One region of the Brevibacillus sp. JB24b genome, then DNA from elsewhere that is predicted to be linked to it. Evidence: riboswitches for the same ligand, from Rfam matches in the RefSeq annotation. Region 1 holds a riboswitch; each other region holds the start of a gene.
What was found. Region 1 has a riboswitch for lysine ahead of ACQV1I_RS06445 (aspartate kinase). Riboswitches for the same ligand answer to the same signal wherever they lie in the genome.
Positions count from the first base shown of each region.

Region 1 (2,192 bases):
CATCACGCATTGTGGCGATTACTTGATAGCCAGCTTCTGCAAGAGCTATACCAATTTGTTTTCCAAAGCCGCTTGAACACCCAGTGATAAGAACAACAGGCGAGGTGGATTTTGAGTTCAAATGTACGGAGGAAGGAGTTTTATTGTCCGTGTTTGCCTCGGGTTGGTTCTGCAAGGTTTTATTATCTTTCATTAGAAAGCCTCCTTTCATGTTCTATATAAAAAGATACGAAAACTATGCTCATTGTATCACGCTAATATGTTCTTATATCCCTTAACAAAAAGAATTGTAACTGGCAAAGTAACGTGATATAATTCTGAATAATCTCATAAGCAACAACCTCACTTCCCTATACAGGAGTGAGGTAGAGGCGCAAAAACCAAGAGTACCCTCCGGAGATATGGGAATCTATGATGGAGCTGGGAAAGGGGAATTTGCCGAAGTGTGCACGCGATACCCAAGCGGTGCATGCTGGGCTTACGTTGAATAAGCGTAAGACTGTCATTTGCATGTCCTACCCGTCATGCAAATGGAGAGCTATCTCACCGGGCTGCTAGAGCTATTATTACTTGCTTTGGCATTTCCGTGAATCAGGGGAAGGAGGGACCGTGTATGTCCAGTTAGGGCAACGACTAGGTATTTCCTTTGTCGTTGCCTTTTTTGTACTTTAATTAGTAAAAAGCTTTCATTATAAATGAACCAAGGAAGGCATATGATCCAGACTAGCAGAATATACCAGAGGAGAGATTCAAAATGGAAATTGTGGTGCAAAAATACGGGGGAACATCCGTAGGCTCTGCGGAGCGTATTCAAGAGGTAGCACAGAGAATTATCCGTTATAAGGATGCCGGGTATGCCATGGTGGTTGTGGTATCTGCTATGGGAAAAACAACAGATGTGCTGGTCGATTTAGCAAAGGAATTACATGAGAGCCCGCCTGCTCGTGAAATGGATATGCTGCTTGCCACAGGCGAACAGGTTTCCATTGCGTTACTTAGTATGGCCCTACAAAGCAGAGGGTACGAAGCTGTGTCCATGACAGGCTGGCAAGCTGGCATTTTAACGGAAGAGAAGCATGGAAAGGCACGCATTAGTACGATTAACAGTCAACGGATTGAGCAAGAATTACAGCAGGGGAAAATTGTCATCGTAGCAGGTTTCCAAGGAGCTAGCGAAAACGGAGAAATTACAACATTGGGACGGGGCGGGTCTGATACTACAGCGGTAACAATTGCGGCTAGTCTACAGGCTACCTGCTGTGAAATCTACACAGATGTATCAGGGGTATTTACAGCCGATCCGCGCATTGTTTCTCGTGCACAAAAGTTAAGCTCCATTTCATATGATGAGATGCTAGAATTAGCAACTCTAGGGGCTGGTGTGTTGCATCCACGTTCTGTGGAAAGTGCAAAAAAACATCGAGTTCGACTTGTGGTTCGTTCCAGTTTTACAGAAGAAGAGGGAACATTGGTTGAGGAGGAGACAAACATGGAGTTAGGGAAAGTAATCAGCGGAATAGCTCATGACAAAGATGTAGCTTCTATAACGGTTATCGGAATGCCTGTAAAAGTAGGCATGTTATCCTTATTATTTAAAGCATTGGCGGACGCATCAATTAATGTAGATATCATTATTCAAAGCACCTATCATGACAAAGCAAATAATGTTTCCTTTACGATCTCCGCTGACGATTTACATAGAACGCTGGAGACCTTGGCGGCTCATCAGGAGGAGTTAGGCTTTGAGCATGTGGAATATGAATCTGGCCTTGCAAAAGTTTCAATTGTAGGAGCTGGTATGATAACCAATCCGGGGGTTGCAGCCGATATGTTTAGTCATTTATCCAGCCAGGATATTCTCATTCGGATGGTATCTACCTCTGATATTAAGGTATCTTGTGTTATCCCAGCAGAAAAAGTTGCGCAAGCTGTAGCTACACTGCATACGGCGTTTGGATTGGATGTTTCTGCGGATGCTGTCGTGCACGCTTAATTTGTTTTTAAATAAAACAGAATGTAGAGTGTTTCAAATGGACAGGGATAGGATTGGATTAATCAAGGAGCCTGGTGGAGAGACTTCCACCGGGCTTTATGTGTTTTTTCTGAATTCTATTGACAAGTAGTACACTTTTTCAAATAATGGAGGGAAAAACTTTTGGAGAGGGAATTGCCAAATGATCCGAAAACTAACA
Region 1 is NZ_JBNVQV010000001.1:1,310,638-1,312,829, forward strand. Features, by position in the region: gene ACQV1I_RS06440 (SDR family oxidoreductase) at 1-193, opposite strand, end outside; lysine riboswitch at 359-549, shown strand; gene ACQV1I_RS06445 (aspartate kinase) at 755-1,993, shown strand; gene ACQV1I_RS06450 (GNAT family N-acetyltransferase) at 2,175-2,192, shown strand, end outside.

Region 2 (2,192 bases), 2.6 Mb from region 1:
CGTACATTACCTTTTTCAGAAGGACTCGCTTCCGTCAAGGTGAATGGCAAATATGGTTTTATTAATAAGCAAGGTAAAATGGTCATTAAACCTCAGTTTGAATCAGGCGGTGTATTTCACAATGGCTTAGCTTATGAGGTGACCCATGACGAACAAGGATATAGCTTTTGTTATGTAAATAAACAAGGTGAAATCGTTTGGAAAAGTTCAGTTATGAAGGAGTTTCCAGGGGATTTGGAATAGCTGTGTCGAAGCTCTCGCGAATTAGTAGCGAGAGCTTTTATTGTGAATAAAAATATGTCTAAAATGTGTCTAAAGTCATTTGAATGTTCTGTTAAATAAAGTATAATATTGGTAATGATTTGGAAAGGGGAAATAAAACCATGGAAATCGGCATTGCTATGTATCCGATCATAGGTTTCTTAGTCTTCTCTTTCATCTTGTTCTACTACTTGTATAAAGGCCTTATGAAGGATACAACAAAGCACGATGAGGAGCATGTATGGGTTGAATACGATACGAGCTTTATGAAGGAGACTCCTCACTCACAGAAGAAAAAAGCAAAAAGTAATCAGCAAATGTAAACACAAAAATGGATAAAGCACTCCTTATAGGGGGTGCTTTTTTACTTCTGTAATTTTTAAATTTGCTGAATTGTATGTTATAAATAAATGGAAAGGATTCGAATTTGGTAGTTTCTTAAAAAGGAGAGCGTTCATGCGTAAACCATATCTGATTGGACTTGTGTTTCTAGCTGTTTGGTTTGTTTGGTTCCTCTATGGATTAAGGTTTTACCGAGGAGAACAATTTAGTTCCTTATTTTTATTAGTTGCTTTTGGAACTGGAGTTTTTCCCATCTATTTTAGTTTCGTTCATTTATTAATTGGTGAACGTTCTAAGCAATGGATCAGTTGGGTTGGGATTGTTGCTACGGCGTTTGTGATCGTACCCGTTTCCCTTTTTCTTTTATACCGATTTGCTTAAAAAATCCATTTGTACAAAGCGGTTGTCAGGTAAGGGTTTATCTGATAAAGTGAAGTGAAAATTACATAAGAATAATCCAAAATAGAGGTGCGCAGCGGATGAGTCATCCTGTTTGCTTTACATCGCCGGGACGATGAGAACAGGATAAAAGGTCAATGCGCCGAAGTCGTTGCTGACCGGCAATCTACGGCTGGGGTGTACGTGAATAACGTACGTCTTGTCATGAAAGGTGTGCCTTTCGTGGAGCGCTATTTATGAGTTGCCATGGTAAAACCAGCAATGAGTAGGCGAATCCACTCATTGCTTTTTTGCTTATCAAGGGGTTATTCTTTTTCCAAACAGTAATTTTGCAAAAGCTATTACATAAACCAAATTGGTAGGAGGAAACAATCGATGAACATGATGGATGCCCACGAAATTATCAGCTTTATTCAAAAGAGCGAGAAGAAGACGCCTGTGAAGGTACATGTAAAGGGTAATTTAGAAGGAATTGATTTTGGTAAAAATACAAAAACCTTTATTACAGGCAATGTAGGTGTGTTGTTTGGCGAATGGAAGGACGTACAGCCTGTACTTGAAGCAAATAAGGACAGTATTGAAGACTATGTAGTAGAGAGCGATCGTCGTAATTCTGCAATCCCGATGCTAGATACAAAAGAAATTCAGGCACGTATTGAGCCGGGCGCTGTCATTCGTGATCAGGTTCACATTGGAAATAATGCGGTTATTATGATGGGCGCCGTGATCAATATCGGTGCTTCTATCGGAGAAGGTACTATGATCGATATGGGTGTTATTATTGGCGGTCGCGGAACGGTTGGTAATAACTGCCACATAGGAGCGGGAGCTGTCATAGCGGGCGTCATCGAGCCACCTTCTGCGACTCCTGTCATCATTGAAGATGATGTATTGGTTGGAGCAAATGCTGTTATTTTAGAAGGTGTACGTATTGGCCAAGGTTCAGTGGTTGCTGCGGGAGCTGTCGTTACACAGGATGTTCCTGCGAACGTAGTAGTGGCGGGTACACCGGCAAGAATCATTAAAGAGATTGATGCAAAAACCAAGTCCAAAACGGAGATTATGCAAGAACTTCGTCAGCTATAAATATGTAAGAAACCGTAAGGCATATATCATATCAGCTAGTAATTGATTGAGCTGAATAAAGGGGCGTCTTCCCATGACGGATTGGCTACAAAAAGATGAAACCT
Region 2 is NZ_JBNVQV010000001.1:3,941,087-3,943,278, reverse strand. Features, by position in the region: gene ACQV1I_RS18455 (WG repeat-containing protein) at 1-243, shown strand, start outside; gene ACQV1I_RS18450 (hypothetical protein) at 384-584, shown strand; gene ACQV1I_RS18445 (hypothetical protein) at 718-984, shown strand; lysine riboswitch at 1,059-1,243, shown strand; gene dapD (2,3,4,5-tetrahydropyridine-2,6-dicarboxylate N-acetyltransferase) at 1,378-2,088, shown strand; gene ACQV1I_RS18435 (aspartate aminotransferase family protein) at 2,162-2,192, shown strand, end outside.
Region 2: another riboswitch for lysine. It lies ahead of dapD (2,3,4,5-tetrahydropyridine-2,6-dicarboxylate N-acetyltransferase); the one in region 1 lies ahead of ACQV1I_RS06445 (aspartate kinase).

Region 3 (2,192 bases), 2.5 Mb from region 1:
TGGAATCCAGATACTCAATGTAATCATCTATATTCCTGAATTACTAGGACTTTTTTTGCTGGGATTGTGTGCAGGAAAGATCAACTTTTTTCAACGTGTCCATGAATGGAAACGTGGATTGCGCATCACTCAGATCGTGAGTCTAGTAGTAACGATTCTGTTATTTATTCCGATGTTCCGTTTTTATTTCAGCCATGATGTCTATGTGTCTGAAGAAATTCAAAAGTACATTCAATTGACAGGAAAAACGCTGTTTGTCTTTTATCTCGTTTCTATCGTTCTGTTGCTGGAAAACAAACGTTTACGAGAAAAAATGCAAGGTTTTACATATGTGGGACGAATGGCATTAACCAATTATTTATTGCAGACATTGATAACAGTCATATTGTTTTCCCTGTTTATTCCCAATACGGCAGGTATTCCACTGTGGATTGGATTTATATATTGTATTACGATCTATCTATTACAGGTAATGTTTAGTAAGTGGTGGTTATCTCAGTACGCTTTTGGACCAATGGAATGGCTGTGGAGATGCGCAACTTATATGCAAAAGCAGCCTTTACGGCTGAAAGAACAAAGTCATGGTAGATCATAGTCAATAGAAGGCTATAAAAAACTAGTTGAAAACTACTGCTTTATCATCTATAATTACATTATCTTTTTTAATAAAATAGCAAATCCTCATCATATCTGGTGAGGTAGAGGTTGCGGTATTTAAGAGTATGCTGGACGAGACACAGAGAAGTTGTAGACTCCATCAGAAAGGAAAGACCGCCGAAGTTTGTACAAAGACTCTGTAATGTACAGGCTGGGGCTGTTTCCGAAAGGGGCAGAACTGTCACGTTTATTTGCCGAATAAGCGTGTTGTGCTATCTTCATGGAAGGTATGATGCGGGTCATGTATAAATCCGTCGTCAGGTTTTGATTGGCGGATTTTTTATATTCCCACTCCTTCCTTGCATGTATCTATGAACAGACAAAGGAGTGTTTTTTTATGCCACAAGCAACATCAAGGAACGAAAGGTCAACAAACACATCGGCTACTAGAGACGGGGGACAACCACAAGAACTGAAGCGTGGTCTAAAGGCTCGTCACCTCACTATGATCGCTCTTGGCGGTTCTATTGGTACAGGGCTATTCCTTGCAAGTGGTGGAGCCATTTCCCAAGCAGGTCCTGGTGGCGCGATTTTAGCATATTTGGCTATTGGTATTATGGTGTATTTCTTAATGACTAGTTTGGGTGAGATGGCGGCTTTTATGCCAGAGTCAGGCTCTTTTAGTACCTACGCAACCAAGTTTGTAGATCCTGCTCTTGGCTTTGCGTTAGGTTGGAACTATTGGTATAACTGGGCCATTACGATTGCAGCCGAATTATCTGCGGCGACGCTTTTAATGAAATTTTGGTTCCCGGATAGTTCGTCAATGTTGTGGAGCGGTTTATTTTTAGCTTTGATGTTTGGTTTAAATTATCTATCTGTAAAAGGCTACGGGGAGTCTGAGTTCTGGTTCTCTATGATTAAAGTAGCAACGGTTATTATTTTTCTAATAGTTGGTATCTTAATGATTTTTGGTATTATGGGTGGAGAGGCTGTTGGCTTTAAGAACTTTACCGTTGGTGATGCACCATTCCACGGAGGTTTTATGGCAGCCCTTGGGGTGTTTATGATTGCCGGCTTTAGTTTCCAGGGCACAGAATTAATCGGGGTAGCAGCAGGAGAGAGCGATGATCCACGTAAAAACATCCCGAAAGCTATCAAGCAGGTATTCTGGCGTATTCTGTTGTTCTATATTTTGGCGATCTTGGTTATTGGTTTGTTAGTTCCGTACACCAGTCCGAATTTGGTGGGTGGCGATATAGATACGATTGCAATTAGTCCGTTTACGATGGTATTTGAAAAAGCAGGTTTGGCTTTTGCCGCTTCTGTGATGAACGCTGTTATTTTATCCGCTGTACTGTCTGCGGGTAATTCCGGTATGTATGCTTCTACACGTATGCTGTGGGCGATGGCGAAGGATGGGAAAGCACCTAAATTTTTTACGAAACTAAACCGTCGCGGTATTCCGATCTACTGCCTATTGATGACAGCATCAGTTGGTATGGTTGCTTTCTTCGCTTCTCTTTTCGGTGATGGAGTTGTATATACATGGTTACTTAACGCTTCTGGTATGTCTGGTTTTATTGCCTGGTTGG
Region 3 is NZ_JBNVQV010000001.1:3,822,411-3,824,602, reverse strand. Features, by position in the region: gene ACQV1I_RS17885 (DUF418 domain-containing protein) at 1-595, shown strand, start outside; lysine riboswitch at 692-880, shown strand; gene ACQV1I_RS17880 (amino acid permease) at 1,103-2,192, shown strand, end outside.
Region 3: another riboswitch for lysine. It lies ahead of ACQV1I_RS17880 (amino acid permease); the one in region 1 lies ahead of ACQV1I_RS06445 (aspartate kinase).